Regions from separate parts of the Chitinimonas sp. JJ19 genome, predicted to be linked through region 1. Evidence: predicted binding sites of a transcription regulator. Region 1 holds the regulator's gene; each other region holds the start of a gene.
What was found. Region 1 encodes HrcA, which represses chaperone genes, less so after heat shock. Its sites were predicted from a motif close to ATTAGCACTCGNNNNNNNCGAGTGCTAAT; they were not measured.
Positions count from the first base shown of each region.

Region 1 (5,714 bases):
CCTCGCAGACGGCCTGGTATAGCGGTTCGGCATGCTCTGCCCGCATGGCGGCATCGCCCACCTTGGAGACGGCTTGATAGAAGCCGGCCAGTGCCTGTATGCGATGGTGGGCCAGGCGGTTGCTGGCTCGGCTGCGTTGTATCAGCCAGTGCAGTGCGGCACCGGTGAGCAGGACGAAGAACCAGCCCTTGAAGGTCTGCAGCGTGGCGATCAGGGTGGGCGAACTGACCAGGGCCTGGAGCAGGCGATCGGAAAAGGCGATCCATGCCGCTGCGATCAGGACGTAGTAGAGACTGGGCGGTATGCGCTGCAACAACGTACGTAAGGACATTGGGGCCGTTTATTGTTGACCGGTGTATGGGCGCTGCCTTCCTCCTGCCCGGCGCCTTGCCTATCAGCATAGACCGTACGCGGTGCAGTTATCATTTTCCTGATAGTTGCATGAGCGGGTCAGGTGTCCTGGTGGCCAGCAGACCCGGATGCGGCTGGGCAATCGGCTTGCCCGAAGCGCTTGTGGCTGCGTTATTTATGGCGCTTGCCGGATTTCTTTTTGGGCTTGGCGGGCTTGCGCTTGGGGGCTTCGACCTTGGGTAGCAGGCTGGGGTCGTGATAGGCGGCCTTGATGCGCTGGGCCAGTTCGTGCACCGCCATTGCGTAGTGGGTGCTGCGGTTGTAGCGGGTGATGGCGTAGAAGTTGGCGAGGCCGAGCCAGTAGCGGGTCACACCGGGTTCGTGCTCGAGCGGTGCCAGTACGGCCAGCGGGTCGCCATTGAGCGGTTCGGCGGGGCGTACGCCATAGGCTGCCAGTTCGCTGACCTTGTAGTGCAGATTGAACTTGTCTGCGACCAGCGGGGCGTAGCCTTCGCCCTCCACGGTGGCAGGCACCAGCAGTGCTTGGCCGCGTTGCCAGCCATGCTGGACGAAATAGTTGGCCACGCTGGCCAGGATATCGCCCTGGTTGTTCCAGATGTCGTGGCGTCCGTCTTTGTCCCAGTCGGCAGCATAGGCGTGGAAGCTGGACGGCATGAACTGCGGCGCACCCATGGCGCCGGCGTAGCTGCCCTTGAATTCAAACGGGTCGGCCTGCTCATCCCGCGCCAGCAGCAGGAACTCGCGTAACTCCTTGCGGAAGAAATCGGCACGCCGGGGGTAGTCGAAGGCGATGGTGCCGAGTGCATCCATGACGCGGAAGCTGCCGGTATTGCGGCCCCAAAGGGTTTCTACGCCAAGTATGGCGACCAGGTATTCGGGCTCTACGCCATATTGATCTGATACTGCCTGCAGTAGCGGGGCATTGGCCTGCCAATACGCTACACCCAGGCGTAGGCGGGTATCGTTGACGAAGTCGGGACGAAAGGCATGGTAGGGGCGGCTGGTGGAAGGCTTATCCAGCACGGCCAGGATGTTGGGCTTGAGTGTGACCTGGGCAAACTGCTGGACCAGCGCGGCGCGGTCGAAGCCATACTGGGTGGCCATTTCGTCGATGAAGGCCTGTACGTCGGGCCGCTCCCAGTAGGCGGGCGTGGCCTCGGGCGCGGACGGGGGCGGCGCATCGTCGGCGAGGCAGGCGATGGCGGCGAGGGAGAGCAGCAGCGAACGTAGGATCAAAACAGGGTATCCAGTGGTGTGGGGCACGGCATGCCAGCCTATCGCGGTGGCGCGACGGGCTGACAGGCTCAGTGGTGGTGCGAGAGCGCGGAAGACAGCAGCCGCGCGGTGATATCAACAATGGGTATCACCCGCTCATAGGCCATGCGGGTAGGGCCGATGACGCCCAGGGTGCCGACGATCTGGCCATTGACCTTGTAGGGGGCGGTGACGACCGAGCATTCATCCAGCGAAGAAATGCCGGCTTCCTGGCCTATGAATATCTGCACACCGGCAGCATGCTGGCCGTGATCCAGCAATTGCAGCAGGGCGGTTTTCTCTTCAAACACGCGGAACAGCTGGCGCAGGCGTTCGACATTGCCTGATAGCTCGTCTACCCGCAGCAGATTGCTTTCACCGGTGATCACCATGGGCGTGGCTTCTTCGGCCATGGCCTGGCTGCCGGCCTCGACTGCCGCGTTCATCAGGGCCGAGATATTGCCCTGCAGATTGCGTAGATCCTGGTAGACGGCATCACGTACTTCTTCCAGCGTCTTGCCTACGCAGTGCTGGTTGAGGAAGTTGGTGGCTTCAATCAGCTCGCTGGCGGAATGGTCGCGCTCGGTCAGCAGGATGCGGTTCTGCACATCGCCATCAGCGGTGACCAGGATCAGCAGGATGCGTTTTTCGGCCAGGCGGACGAATTCCACCTGGGCCAATGGGATGCCGCGCCGCTTGGGCGACATGACCACGCCGGCGAATTCGGTCAACTGCGACAGCAAGGTGGAAGCGGCTGCTACGGCACGGGTGGGGTTGTCGGGCTGCAACTGTCCTTGCAACTCTCGTATCTGAAGTTGCTCCAACGGTTGGATGGTGAGCAGGGTATCGACGAACAGACGATAACCCAGCGGCGTCGGGATACGTCCCGCTGAGGTATGCGGGCTGATGATCAGCCCCAGTTCTTCCAGGTCGGACATCACATTGCGTATGGATGCCGGTGACAGTTCCAGACCCGAGAACTTGGATAGGGTGCGGGAACCAACCGGCTGGCCTTCGGCGATATAGCGCTCGACCAGGGTCTTTAGCAGTATTTGGGCGCGTTCGCTGAGCATATCGGCGATTGTAGCGCGTCGCCGCGCTGCGGCAAGCGGCCATGTTTGCGTTCTACAACATCGCTATTGCTGCATTGCGACAAATGCAGGGGATGGTTGTTCGCATTGTCAGCTAGGCGTAGGCTTCGGCCCTTGCGCCCACACTCGGATGGTGCATTGCATAAGGGGGGTACCGAAATCATGAAAAGCTTACGTCTGCTCTTGCCGGTCTTGCTGCTGGCGATTTTCTCTACCGCGCAGGCCGAAGAAGTGCGCATTGCCATCGAAGGCAAATACCCGCCTTTCTCTGACGTAGATGCCAAGGGCAATCTCAAGGGTTTTGACATCGATATCTCCCAGGCGCTGTGCAAGGAGATGAAGGTGGAGTGCAAGCTGGTCAAGGTGGACTGGGATGACTTGATCCCGGCCCTGCAGGAGAAGAAGGTGGACGCGGCGGTGGCCATGATGTCCATCACGGAAGAGCGCAAGAAGCAGGTTGATTTTACTGACCGCTACGCCAATACGCCGGCATTCTTCTTTGCCAAGAATAAGCGCGTGCCCTATGTGTTCATCACGCCCAAGCGCATTGCCAAGATGAAGATAGGCGTACAGGCCGATACCACCTATGACCGCTACCTGACGGCCAAGTATTCGGCTACTTCGCCCATTACCCGCTACAAGAACGCGGACGAAATGTACGATGGCCTGAGCCGTAACGAGGTCGACATGGTAATGGATGACGTGGTGGCCGGTTATTATGGCTTCCTGCAGACCCCCAAGGGCCAGGGTTTCGAGCTGGTAGGCTCGTCGGTGGTTGACCCCAAGTTCTTTGGCGAGGGCCAGGGCATTGCGCTGCGCAAGGGCAATACCGCCCTGAAGTCACGTTTGAATACGGCGCTGGCCGCCATTCTGGAGAATGGTACTTACCAGGAAATCCAGCGTAAGTACTTTATCTTCAATATCTATTGATCAGCGAGTACTTGCCCAATGCAAACAGGCCGCGATGCGGCCTGTTTGCATTGGGTGCGAGCTCTATTGAAAAGCCGGTTTCTGCCAGCCCCCTCAGTGGAGCAGGGCGGATTCACGGCTGATGAGCGCGCTGATTTCCCGCAGATCGCTCAGGGGCGTAGCGCTGGCGCTGAGCTGCGGTGAGCGGGTACGGTAGGCGAAGCCGGCATCGGCAGCCTTGATCAGGCATAGGTCGTTGTCGCCGTCACCCACCATCAGGGTGTGGCCAAAAGGCTGATCGGCGAAATCCTCCAGATGCTGCAAGACATTGCGCTTGCATATCACATGGCTGGCGCAGCCGGACGAATGCGCGAACAGTTCGTTGACTCTCAGCTCGCCAGTGGCTTCGCCCTGGGCGAAGTTCAGCACATGGGCGACGGCAAAATCGGCAAAGACACGCTTGCGGATGATTTCTGCCGCGATGTAGTAGCTGTCTGAGACGATACCGACGCGATAACCCATCTTGCGCAGCTGTATCACGGCCTCTACAGCGCCTTCCTGCAAGGGAATGGATTTTGCCACGTCGATGAATGTCTGCTGGGGCAGGCCCTTGAGCAAAGCTGCGATGGCCTGGGAGCGGGTAGCGGCATCCAGAATGCCGTTGTCCAGCAGGGGGTGCAGCGCCTCTTCAAAGCCGGCACGCTGCGCCAGGGCCTGGATGAAGCGCCCCTTCAGCAAGGTGCCGTCCATATCAAACAGGGCCAGCTTGCCGCCTGCGTCGATGCTGGATGCGATGCCGTCCAGTTCCGCACCAAGCTGGCGCTCGTGCTCCATGGTCTCGGCCAGCTTGTCGGCCTGCAGTCTGCCTACCAGCTCGGCCCGGCGCAGGATGGCACGGCTGACCTGCATGGCCATATTGCCCAGGCTGGCCAGTGGCTTGCTGTCGTGCTCTACCGTGCCGACATCCACTTCTACCACCAGCGCGCCCAGGAAATGGGCGTCGATAAGCAGGCCGATGTCCACGCCGAAGTCGTCTTCGAACCTGAGCCGCTGTAATAGCTCGGTGCGGGCCGCGATGATACCGCCCAGTGGCTGGCTGAACTGGCTGAGTTCCGGAAAGAAGGTACGTAACAGCGGCCTGGCTGTGAGTTCGGTGACGCGACCGGCAGATCGGGCGAAGCTGGCTTTGACGAAGTCTGCCCCGCGCTCAAGCGGAGACAGCATGCGGTCTATCAGCGAGGCGTCCAACCTGCGCATATCGCCATCCAGATAGAGGATGAAGTCTGTCTGGACGATTGCTAGCGCATCACGCATGGACGGGCCTTTTCCCAGCAAGGTGCTGGTGATGACGTTTGCCCCAGCTTCTGTTGCCAACCGAACGGTGTCATCAATCGAGCCATCATCCACCACAATGACTTCCCGAACAGAGGGGTGGGCTTTGGCGAATCGGACAACCGACCCGATGTTGGCGGCCTCGTTCAAGGCTGGAATGGCGATGGTCAACATGCTGTATCTCCCTAGGGTGTCGTGCTATCTGATGCTGCTCAGATGCGCTTGTGTGCACGGGAAAGGCTTGGAACGACGCCATCCCATGCATCCATTGTATTTGCATTTGTAGGAATGTAATTTTACACCAGCCGGGCGGTACTGCCGACTATTCTGGTGGCCAGTAGTCGGGCGGGAGGCTCTGGGAGCGTAGCGTGGTTTGGTTTAGGCTGAAAGGATGAAACCCTGGCGAGCCAGGGTTTTATGAGGGGGATGTCAGTCGTCGAACTCGATGGGTTCGTCCAGGTTCTTGCAGAAGTTGAACTTGCTGGGTTCGCTGTAGCTGCCATCGGCAAACTTGGCCCTTATCCACTGATCGCAGCCTTCGTTATCGGTGCTCTCGTCCCATTCCATGCGCTCTTTCTTGCCGGGGCCGATACCGCTACCTATGTCAAAGTCGCCCCAGTCCTTCTTGGTCTCGGACACCTGCAGCTTCACTATCTTGGTCTTGGTGTTGTTCTGGACGTAGAAATACCATTCGCTGGCAGCTTGCGCCGTAATGGTGGCAAGGGTTAACACGGTTACACCGATGGCGGTATGCGG
Region 1 covers NZ_JBAMDD010000013.1:77,060-82,773, forward strand. The annotation lists gene V7714_RS15670 (bifunctional diguanylate cyclase/phosphodiesterase) at 1-331, opposite strand, end outside; gene mltB (lytic murein transglycosylase B) at 523-1,608, opposite strand; gene hrcA (heat-inducible transcriptional repressor HrcA) at 1,677-2,699, opposite strand; gene V7714_RS15685 (transporter substrate-binding domain-containing protein) at 2,880-3,647, shown strand; gene V7714_RS15690 (HAD-IB family phosphatase) at 3,741-5,132, opposite strand; gene V7714_RS15695 (hypothetical protein) at 5,388-5,714, opposite strand, start outside.

Region 2 (5,714 bases), on a different contig from region 1:
CAGCGTAAGCACAGCGGCAACGGCTTGATATACAAAATATTACCCATCAGAATATGCTGATAACCTTGTCGGCAAGCCCGGGGGCAGCGCCTACCTGCAAGCGCAAAAAAAGGGCAGGTGCCTTTCGGCATCCGCCCCCCTGCTAAAGCACTTATCACCAGTATGCTGCACCGCAACAGCGGCCGCAGCTACTAGCAATCTTGCTAGCCGCCTTACCTGCTCAACTTGAGACTGTACTTGCCAACTGGCGAAGTACTGTAGCGCAGCACCTTCACATAACGTGCAGCGGTCGCCCCGCTGCTGTTGCTGACACTGACCAGATCAGACTGGCCAGCCCCCTTCTCGCTCTTGCCCAGCAAGGTACCGCTGCTGTTGTAGACATAGAGATCGAAGTCAGCCGTACTGGCGGATGGCTTCAGAGTCGCCGCCAATGTCTTACCGGCCGGCAAATCGATGACAAACCAATCCTGGTCGGTGGAATTGCTAATAAGACCCTCAAAGTTTGCCGGCGTGTAGATACGGTTGGCCGTACCCAAGGTATTGTTGGGTTCACGCTCAAGTGGCGTGGTCGGTTCGACACCCAATACCGCCTCCATGGCCGCAGCGGCATCCAGCATGCCCGTACCACAGCTCACACTACGCCCATCCAGCCGCAAGCAGGGTTTGACAAAGGCCCGGGCCGACGACTTCAGCAGGCTTTCAACCTGATCCGGCGTCAACGAGGGCTTGGCAGCAATCATCATGGCGGCCACGGCAGCCACATGGGGGCTGGCCATGGAGGTACCCGAGTAGTCACCGTAGGTATCAGCACCGCGCACCGTCGTTCCGGCATTCAGGGTCGAGCGTATGCCCACCCGGTATTCGCTCGGGTCATCCCGCCCGCCGCCGCCGGGTGCAGCGATATCGATACCGCTGCCATAGTTGGAATAAGACGCCAGGCCACCATCCACCCGCAATGCCGCCACTGCCACCACGCCCTGGCAGTTGGCAGGGCTGGCGGTACTGACATCCATGCCATCATTGCCTGCCGCCACCACTACCACAGCGCCATTGGCACGGGCCGTGTCGATAGCATCCTGTTCATACCGGCTGCACGCCCCTGTCCCACCCAGCGACAGATTGATCACCCTGGCCGGCGTGGTGTTCTGCGGCACATTGGGTATGCTGCCGCCCGATGCCCAAGCCATGCCGTCCGCGATATCCGAGGTATAGCCACCACAGCGGCCCAGTACCCGCACCGGCAGTATCTTGGCGTCATAGGCCAGGCCCACGATACCCATGGCATTGTGGGCCGTCGCAGCGACGGTGCCGGCCACATGGGTACCATGCCAGCTCGATCCCGACGCCCGCTCACCCTGGCCACATTCATTGTCCACCACCGTCCAGTCGCCGGCGTCAATGGCATCCCGACTACGCCCAGCCGGCTTACGGCTGACTGCCGGGTCGCTGATCATGTCGTAGCCACCACCGCTGACCAGGTTGCGGGTCAGGTCTGCGTGGCGGGTATAGCCGGTGTCCACCACCGCTACGGTCACTCCCATGCCGGTAGACTTACCCCAGGCCAGCAGCGCATTCACCCCCGTCACGCTATTGTGCAGATCCCACTGCTGCGTCCAATACTGGTCATTCGGCACCACATCCATATGGCGCTTCATCCTGTCGGGCTCGGCATATTCCACACCCGCATCGCCCTTGGCGATATTCGCTGCCATGGCCTCCACTTCAGCCAGGCTGTAGCGCCGATCCAGCTTATAGATCTGCGCCCCCTTGCTGCCCTCACGCAGCAGAGTCGCCGAGCTGCCAAAACCCGACACAGCGCGCTGCACCCGGCTTTGCCGCTGTGCCTGCACTGTGGCACGCGCACTGGCCGCATTCGGCCCGGTCATCTGCGGCGCGGCCAGGCCGCTGTCACGATACTTCAGGATGATACGGTCAGTCCCACTGCTTGCATCGGCGGCCAGGGCAGCAGCACCAGATAGTGCCAACCCTACCGCCAGAGTCACCTTGCTCAATGCTACGAAACGCTGTTTGTTCTTCTTCATTGCGTTGCTCCGTTGTTATCGGACTTGCATTTGCGCCGAGACGCCATCAGCGCAGGGAATAAACCACCGCCCACTGTCCTTGTGTAAAGACAGCAGTCGTAGCGCCAGGGGATACCATGGCTGAAATACCGCAGTACGTGACACGGTTCGCCTAGGCAGCACCACCCGAGCTGCCTTGCCTGTCCGCCATATCATCGCGCCCTGTCCATACCTGGCCGTACAGCCAGGCTATAGCACCAAATCTGCTATACTTATTATTTACTTAGCAACTAAGTTAGATACCAATCTAAATCAGCCTTCCAATCAGTGTCAATGTGCTGACAGACCGTGCGCCCCCCATTCCGATGAAAACAAAACACCTTACAAATCAATACATTAGAAATATATTTAGTTAAATAACTTGCCGCACTACCTGGCGGGGGCTATCACTTCTGCTAGCAAGAGCGCATTGAATGCCATGCAGAAAGAGACACCCTGTATAAGGTGCAGCCCGACGAAGGTGCCCAGCAAGCTCGACGAATCGAACCCAACCAGAGTGAATTATTCCGACGCTGCCTGACCCTCCCGGGAAGGAGAGCGGCTTCAGGGGATTTCCAGCAACCCCGACTGCCAGGCAAGACCAGGCGCGAGCAAAGCACGCCAAGCAGCATGGGGCTGATATGTAGGGGGAGATTTCTCAATAACGCCTCATTGCGAATACAGCGAGGTTGCAGGGCATTCCCTGCCGCTACAACGCCGCATCGAAATAAAGCGGGGCGGCAGGCTGCGCCCCAAACCGCTACGCCGCCCCCTGGGTCCATGCACAGCTTCAAACCCGTGGTGTGAACAAAGATGAAAATACCGCCCCCCCCTGACCCCGCCTACGGACGACTTGATCAGCTGGCTAGCGCCTTCAGCAACTACGCCGCCATGTTGGATGCAGCGCTGGCCGACGCCATCGGCCTGAGCGTGACCGATCACAAGGCATTGGGGCTGATCGTGCAGCAACCAGGCATGACCCAGCGCCAATTGGCCGACCAGACCCAATTGACCTCGGGCGCCATTACCGGCCTGATAGATAGGCTGGAGCGCGCCGGTTTTGTACAACGCCAACCTCATCCACAAGACCGCCGCAGCGTCGTGCTCATGCCAGTTGCCGACCGCATCGGCGCCATCAATCACCTCTACCAGCCACTCTCCAGTGCCATACAGGCGCTGGATGCCAGCTATCCGGCTGCACAACAACGGCTTATACATCAGGCCCTGGGCAGCTTGTGCGACCTGCTGCAACAGCACACCCAAAGACTGCGGCAAGACCCGCAGGTCAGGCCCAGCCAGCGTTGATCAGGCCACACGGCCTTGCACTCACCGTGCAAAAAAATGCTTGCCCAGGCTGAACCTTCTACGCTATTGGCACTCTCTGGTTGAGAGTGCTAATATCGTTTTGCGGTCAATCAACAGGCCGCAACAAGGAGCAAGACCAAGATGACCACCATGACCCTGCCGGCCATTGCCTCAGGCGACAGCCTGGATCGCTATATCCAGCAAATCAACGCCATTCCGTTGCTCAGCCAGGACGAAGAAGTCTCGCTGGCCACGCGCCTGCACGAGCACAATGATCTCGATGCCGCCGGTAAGCTGGTGATGTCGCACCTGCGCGTGGTGGTCTCCATCGCCCGAGGCTATGCCGGTTACGGCCTGCCTCAAGCCGACCTGATCCAAGAAGGCAATATCGGCCTGATGAAGGCAGTCAAGCGCTTCGAGCCCAGCCGTGGCGTGCGCCTGTTCTCCTTCGCGGTACACTGGATACGCGCCGAGATCCATGAATACATCCTGCGCAACTGGCGCCTGGTTCGCATCGCCACCACCAAGGCCCAGCGCAAGCTGTTCTTCAATCTGCGCAGCATGAAGTCCAGCCTGGCCTCGCTCAGCCATACTGAAGCCAAGCAGATCGCTGACGACCTGGGGGTCAAGCCCGAGGAAGTGCTGGAGATGGAAACCCGCATGAGCGGCCAGGACGTCGCCCTGGTAGCCGATGACGGTGACGAAGACAGCTATGCCCCCATAGACTGGCTGGCCGACAATGACAACGAACCCGTTGCCGTACTGGAGCGCCGCGCCACCGATAGGCTGCAAGGCGAAGGCCTGCAATCCGCGCTGGAAGGCCTGGACGCCCGCAGCCGCCGCATCGTCGAAGCTCGCTGGCTCGCCGATGACAGCGGCGCCACCCTGCACGATCTGGCCGATGAATTCGGCGTCTCGGCCGAGCGCATCCGGCAGATTGAGGTCAAGGCGCTGCAGAAGATGAAGACGGCCCTGACCCCGGCCTGACTATGCATGACCAAGCAAAAAGGCGAACCCAAGGTTCGCCTTTTTTGCTTGGTGCCGCTAGCCAAGCCCCGGCGCAGCAGCTCCACCCCGTCTACGCGTAGGCAGGCGCGCAGACCGCTTGGGAGCACGACAGGCCCGCACAAGAGCACCACCAACCTTATCAAGGTTAGCAACGGCTCATCCTTATCTGCCCATGGTCTGGCTGACTCTGATCCTCCTGCTTACCACTACCACTCCAGCGCCATGAATCCCCGACCGTACTTGTACTCAGTCAGCATGTTCTGCTCGGTAATCACTTCCAGCGGCCTGTCTGCCCCCGCGCGTACCATCTCCAGGCTTTCAGTTCGCCAATGCGCCACCCGCTCAATCGCCCGATCAATCTTGGGCTCGCTGCCACAGCCTTCGTTACCGCAGTTGGGGCGCACAAGCCGTATCAGATGCGCATGCTCGGCAAGCTTGGATCGGGCATCATGGTGCCCAGCAAAGATGAAGTTGCGATACCTGAACAGGTGTGGAAATACCTGAGCCGCTGTTTCCATCACGTCCGGCGAACCAGTGCTGTTGAATGCCAGCATCCCGCCGGGCGCCAAGCGTGACGAAAGCACAGTCAAGAACTCCTGGCTCAGCAAATAGCTTGAGTACGCACGCCAATACCAGGTGGTATTCATGACTATCAGGTCGTACCTACCTTCATGCTGCTTTAGCCACTTGCGGCCATCCGCCTCATGGATATGCACCTTGGGGTCATGCAGCACCCCCTTTACCGTTGGGTAGCGCTGTATCAAGTCCAAGTAACCAGGGTTAAGTTCGACTACATCAATACGCTCAACCTCGGGTAGGTGCCGCAGCACCTCTACCCATGAGCCACCACTCAGCCCCACCACCAGAATGCGCTTGGCATTCGGCCGTAACGCCGCCAGCGCATACATCCGTTCTATGCCATTGCTATTGCTCACTATGCTGGTATTGAAGTCGCCGTCCAGCACATTGCCACCGTAGATGCTATCTGCCAGCCCTGGCCTGGCTACCGTATAGATAATGCCATGACGGTTCTCGATGATATTCCCGACCGTCTCCCAGGCTGGGCGACCTGAAGCAGCAATACGCTGCACCACCCAATCAGCGGGTACCCACACCAGACAAAGCAGCGTAGCGACACCAGCCAAGCCAAGTCGCCAGGGCTTTGCGCCACCGGAGAAGCTTGCGGCCAGCAGGCCCAGACCGACGACCAGCGAAAGCACACCCAATAGTACGAAACTGGCTTGCACACCCAAGCGATCCAGCAACACGAAACCAACCAGTATCGGCCCTACGGTCGCACCGAATACATTGGCGAAATAGACATTGGAAACAGAACGCCCC
Region 2 covers NZ_JBAMDD010000002.1:430,650-436,363, forward strand. The annotation lists gene V7714_RS04385 (S8 family peptidase) at 213-2,042, opposite strand; gene V7714_RS04390 (MarR family transcriptional regulator) at 2,874-3,365, shown strand; gene rpoH (RNA polymerase sigma factor RpoH) at 3,507-4,352, shown strand; gene V7714_RS04400 (spermidine synthase) at 4,580-5,714, opposite strand, start outside.
Region 2: rpoH (RNA polymerase sigma factor RpoH) is a predicted target of HrcA. The motif match lies at 3,431-3,459, and genes of this name have one in related genera.

Region 3 (5,714 bases), on a different contig from region 1:
AGGGCCGAACGGGTCACCTTGGTGGGGTCCAGCACGCCCATTTCAACCATGTCGCCGTACTCGCTGGTACCGGCGTTGTAACCGAAGTTACCCTTGCCTTCCAGCACCTTGGCAACCACCACGCTGGGCTCGTCGCCAGCGTTGGCAACGATCTGGCGCAGCGGGGCTTCGATGGCACGCAGCACGATCTTGATACCGGCATCCTGATCGGCATTGATACCGCGCAGTTCGGTGATGGCCGAACGGGCACGCAGCAGGGCCACGCCGCCGCCAGGAACAATGCCTTCTTCAACGGCAGCACGGGTAGCGTGCAGCGCGTCTTCGACACGGGCCTTCTTTTCCTTCATTTCGACTTCGGTAGCAGCACCGACCTTGATCACGGCCACACCGCCGGCCAGCTTGGCCTTGCGCTCCTGCAGCTTTTCGCGGTCGTAGTCGCTGGTGGCTTCTTCGATCTGCTTGTTGATCTGGCCAACGCGTGCCTGGATCAGTTCAGCCTTGCCCACGCCGTCGATGATGGTGGTGTTTTCCTTGCCGATCTCGACGCGCTTGGCTTGGCCCAGGTCGGCCAGCGAGGCCTTTTCCAGGGTCAGGCCCACTTCTTCAGCGATCACGGTGCCGCCGGTCAGGATGGCGATGTCTTCCAGCATGGCCTTGCGACGGTCGCCAAAGCCAGGGGCCTTCACGGCAACAGTCTTCAGGATGCCACGGATGTTGTTGACCACCAGGGTAGCCAGGGCTTCGCCCTCGACATCCTCAGCGATGATCAGCAGCGGACGACCGGCCTTGGCCACTTGCTCCAGTACCGGCAGCAGGTCGCGGATGTTGCTGATCTTCTTGTCGAACAGCAGCACAAAGGGGTTGTCCAGCGAAGCAATCTGCTTCTCGGGATTGTTGATGAAGTAGGGGCTCAGGTAGCCGCGGTCGAACTGCATGCCTTCCACGGTGTCCAGCGAGTTTTCCAGGCTGGAGCCGTCTTCAACGGTGATCACGCCTTCCTTGCCGACCTTGTCCATGGCGTTGGCGATGATGTCACCAATGCTGGAATCGGAGTTGGCCGAGATCGAACCGACCTGGGCGATTTCCTTGGAGGTGGTGCAAGGCTTGGAGATGTTCTTCAGCTCGCCGACCAGGGCAGTCACAGCCTTGTCGATACCGCGCTTCAGATCCATCGGGTTCATGCCGGCGGCCACATACTTCATGCCTTCCAGCACGATGGCCTGGGCCAGCACGGTAGCGGTGGTGGTGCCGTCGCCAGCAATATCGGAGGTCTTGGAAGCCACTTCCTTGACCATTTGCGCGCCCATGTTCTCGAACTTGTCCTTCAGTTCGATTTCCTTGGCCACCGACACACCGTCCTTGGTGATGGTGGGGGCGCCGAACGAGCGCTCCAGGACCACGTTACGGCCCTTGGGGCCCAGGGTCACCTTGACAGCGTCAGCCAGGATGTTGACGCCGACTACCATTTTTGCACGGGCGCTATCGCCGAACTTCACTTCTTTTGCAGCCATTATCTTGCTCTCCGAATTCGTTGAGGGGACTAGCGGTGTGGGGCGATCAAGCCTCGACAACACCCATGATGTCTTCTTCACGCATGACCAGCAGTTCGCTGCCATCGACCTTGACGGTCTGGCCGCTGTACTTGCCGAAGATCACCTTGTCGCCAGCCTTGACCTGCAGGGCACGGACCGAGCCGTTTTCCAGGATCTTGCCGGTACCAACCGACACCACTTCGCCCATATCGGGCTTCTCGGCCGCATTGCCTGGCAGAACGATGCCCGAGGCGGTTTTTTCTTCGGCTTCGACGCGCTTGATCACAACGCGATCGTGCAGGGGACGAATCTTCATGGTTTTCTCCTGTAGGAATACGATTTGCTGAATGCCGTGACAGGCAAAAATCAACAGTTTGATGTTCGCTGCTAGCACTCTGGGCTAACGAGTGCTAATGATATGGGCAGTGTTAGCCCATTTCAAGGGCGAGGCTTGCAGATAATTGGTCCGTGACCGCAGATAAGACCGCGCTAATGACGAAGGACAAGGCCAGGATGTGAAACTGCGCCCCACCCGCCCAGCACGACATTAGATGGAAAGCGCTTTACAGGCACATGACGGCCACCTACCAGAATGCCTCGCCATCATTGCCGTGCATGGTCCTATGCCGATAAGCTGCGCACGCCAAGCGTGGGCCGAGCCAGAAGCCCGGCCCGCCGGGCAGCCAAACACCGGCAGATGCGCCAACAGTGCACCGGACAGGAGACAAGCATGACCACCCCCAATCAAGACTGGCTGGCCCGTAGCCGCCAGGCCGTATGGCATCCGTGCACCCAGATGAAACGCCATGAAGCCCTGCCCATCGTGCCCGTGGCCCGGGGCGACGGCGCCTGGCTGGTGGATTTCGAGGGACGTCGCTTCCTCGATGGCGTCAGCAGCTGGTGGGTCAACCTGTTCGGCCACGCCAACCCCCGCATGAATGCCGCCATCCTGGACCAGATGAACACGCTGGAACACGTGATACTGGCTGGCTTCACCCAGAAGCCGGTAGTGGAACTATCTGAGCAACTGGGCCAGCTGACCGGCCTGGGCCATGCCTTCTATGGTTCCGATGGCGCCAGCGCCACCGAAATCGCGCTGAAGATGAGCTACCACTACTGGCGCAACCTGGGCCAGGAGCGCAAGACCGGCTTTGTCAGCCTGCGCAACAGCTACCACGGTGAGACCCTGGGCGCGCTCAGCGTGACCGATGTCCCGCTGTTCAGCGCCACCTACGCGCCCCTGCTGCGCCAGACCCACCGGGTCATGTCGCCAGACTGGCGCCTGGCCGAGGCCGGTGAAACCGCCGAAGCCTACGCTCTGCGGGCGGCGGCAGACCTGGAGCAGCTGTTCCGGCACCAGGCGGGCGAATTGGCGGCCTTTATTGTCGAACCCCTATGCCAGGGTGCCGCCGGCATGGCCATGTACCATCCGGCCTATCTGCAGCGGGCACGCGCGCTGTGCGACCAGTATGGCGTCCACCTGATCGCCGACGAGATCGCCATGGGCTTTGGCCGCACCGGCACCTTGTTTGCCTGCGAGCAAGCGGGCATACGGCCTGATTTCATCTGCCTGTCCAAGGGCATTACTGGCGGCTACCTGCCACTGTCGGCGGTACTGACGACCGATGCCATCTATGCCGCCTTCTATCATGACGATGTCAGCCGGGGTTTCCTGCACAGCCACAGCTATACCGGCAACGCCCTGGCCTGCCGCGCCGCGCTGGAGGTGCTGGCCATCTTCCGGGACGATGCCGTACTGGACAGCAACCGCGCCAAGGCCGCCGCTGTCGCAGCCGATTTCGCCCGCCTGGCTAGCCACCCACGGGTAAGCCATGGCCGCCACCTGGGCATGATCTGGGCCTTTGAAGTCAACGATGCCCGCCCCGGCTTTGCCAGCCGCTTCTTCGAGGCCGCACTGGCGCGGGGGCTGCTGGTCAGGCCAGTGAATAATTCCGTCTACCTGATGCCGCCCTACGTAGTTACTATCATGGAATTACAGGCCGCGTTTGCGACACTGCAGGCCTTGCTGGACGAAGGCCTGGACTGAACAGGCAGGCGTAGCGAAATAACAGGTCGGGGAGCGGCGAGTTCGCATGCTAAGCGAATATCGCCTATATAAAACAACAGCAACTGTTCGTGGAAACACATGTCGCTCGCTCTCAACGTACCGGAACCGATTACCGGTTACTCCATCAGCGTCGAGACCAATCCCAAGGCCGTCAAAGCCTGGCTGGTCTCGCTGCCGCCTGCCAACCTGATGGAGACCACCCGGGCCATCTTTGATGCCTTGACCACGCTCAACCGCATCAAGCTGGACGACGACACCCGCCTCAAGTTGATGGAGCACTACCAGCTGGCGTCTGACCTGCTGGATGCACCGCTAGAGGATGCCTACACCTCGGCCACCGTGCCCGCCAAGGAAAAATTCAAGCAAACCGCTGCACTGGCGCGCAACCTGCAGCTGGAGCTGGCCAACGGCTACAAGATCATCCTGCTGGGCCGGCTTGGTGCCCGGTTCAGCCTGGGCCAGAAGCACATCCCCGATGTGATACGCAAGCTGCTGATCACCTACTACAAGCTGATGTGGGTCTGCTGCAAGAGCTATAGCCCTATTCCTGCCGGCGTCTGGCAGGAAGTGCATAGCCTGTTCCGCCACGCCATACAGCACAAGCTGATAGACCAGCCGGAAGGTGCCGAGCACCCGACCAAGACCATAGGTGGCTATTACAAGCAGATCCTGTTGCTGGCCCTGTCCGACCCCTACCGTTACCATCCGGTGGAGCACGACAAGATACAGGAGCTGATCAAGAGCTACGGCGCAGCCGCCCAGTTCCAGCCACTGGGCAACACCCCCAATCCGGCCGGGTTCTTCCTGGTACGCATGGATGTGGACCAGCCCCCGGCTTTCCTTGGGCAGCGCCCTATGGATGTGGAGGCCAGCAATGCCATCCTGCTCGACACCATGGAAATGGCCAAATTGCTGCACAAGGCCCTACATGCAGTGGAGCAGAAACTGCCCGGCGCCAGCGACCGGCCCAAGGCCCAGGCCTGGATAGACCTGCTGCGGCGTGTCACCCGGCAATGGAGCATCGCCCCCAAGCGAGTGTTCCAGCGCATACGCGCCAATAGCCGCGTCAATATGGTGGGCGGCCTGCGCATGACGGCCTTCTACCTCAATGGTGGCCAGCCGTTGCTGCAGCCAGTGGTGCTGGACGACAGCATAGTGGACGAGCAGGGACCGGTCAGCGTCTCCGGCGCCAACTATGGCCCGGCCGACAGCTGGCTGGTCATCAACGAAAGTCCCGGCGGCTACGCCCTCAAGCTGCAGCCCGCCCCGCAGAACTGCACCTACCGGGTGGGCGATATCGTCGGCCTTCGCGGCGCCCCCGGCGATGACTGGATGCTGGGTTGCGTGCGCTGGCTGCAGACGGTGGAGGAAGGCGAATCGCTGGAGGTCGGCATACAGGTGCTGGCCCCCAAGGGCGAGCCGGCCATGCAGCGCCCCAGCATCACCCATGCCGGCGCCACCTTTCAGCCCTGCGTCCTGCTGCCCGAAGTGCCCGCACTCAAACAGCCGCCACTGGTCATCGCCCCGCGTGGCACCTTCTCGCCCATGCGGGAGCTGGTGATCTACACCGATGAAGGCGAGCAACTGATACGTGCCGTACGGCTCAACGAGCAGGCGGTGGGCTACGAGTTGTTTGAGTACGCCCCCAGCCCAGGGGCGGCACACTAGCCCAAGCCCATTACAGATTGCCTGTGTGGCAGCCCGAAGAGGCCAAACGCTAGTCTTCCGGCGCGGCCTCCCGCCGCAGCTGCCGCGCCATCTCGGCCAGCGAGATATCCAGCGAGGCATCGACCCGGCCAAATCGCTCGGCCAGCATGTCATGCAGGCCATCCACCGCGCGGGGCGGCGCCACCGGCCGGGTTACCAGCAGGTGGTAGAGCGCCTGCAGGTTGATGCGTTCCAACGCCACCGCCAGCAGCCAGCCGCCGCTGCGGGTAGCCTGGGTCCAACCTTTCTCGGCCAACCGTTCCAGCAATTCATGCAGCTCATCCTGGCCTAGCGAGAGCGAGCGGCGGAGCTGGCCCAGTTGCAGGGTCACGCCTTCGCGCCGGGCATCATCCAGCTTCAGCAGCAGGCGCACCGCATCATAGAGGCGCTGGCCCGGATGCGCCCGC
Region 3 covers NZ_JBAMDD010000012.1:80,946-86,659, reverse strand. The annotation lists gene groL (chaperonin GroEL) at 1-1,511, opposite strand, end outside; gene groES (co-chaperone GroES) at 1,558-1,848, opposite strand; gene bioA (adenosylmethionine--8-amino-7-oxononanoate transaminase) at 2,263-3,579, shown strand; gene V7714_RS15125 (hypothetical protein) at 3,679-5,268, shown strand; gene V7714_RS15120 (YihY family inner membrane protein) at 5,318-5,714, opposite strand, start outside.
Region 3: groES (co-chaperone GroES) is a predicted target of HrcA. The motif match lies at 1,919-1,947, and genes of this name have one in related genera.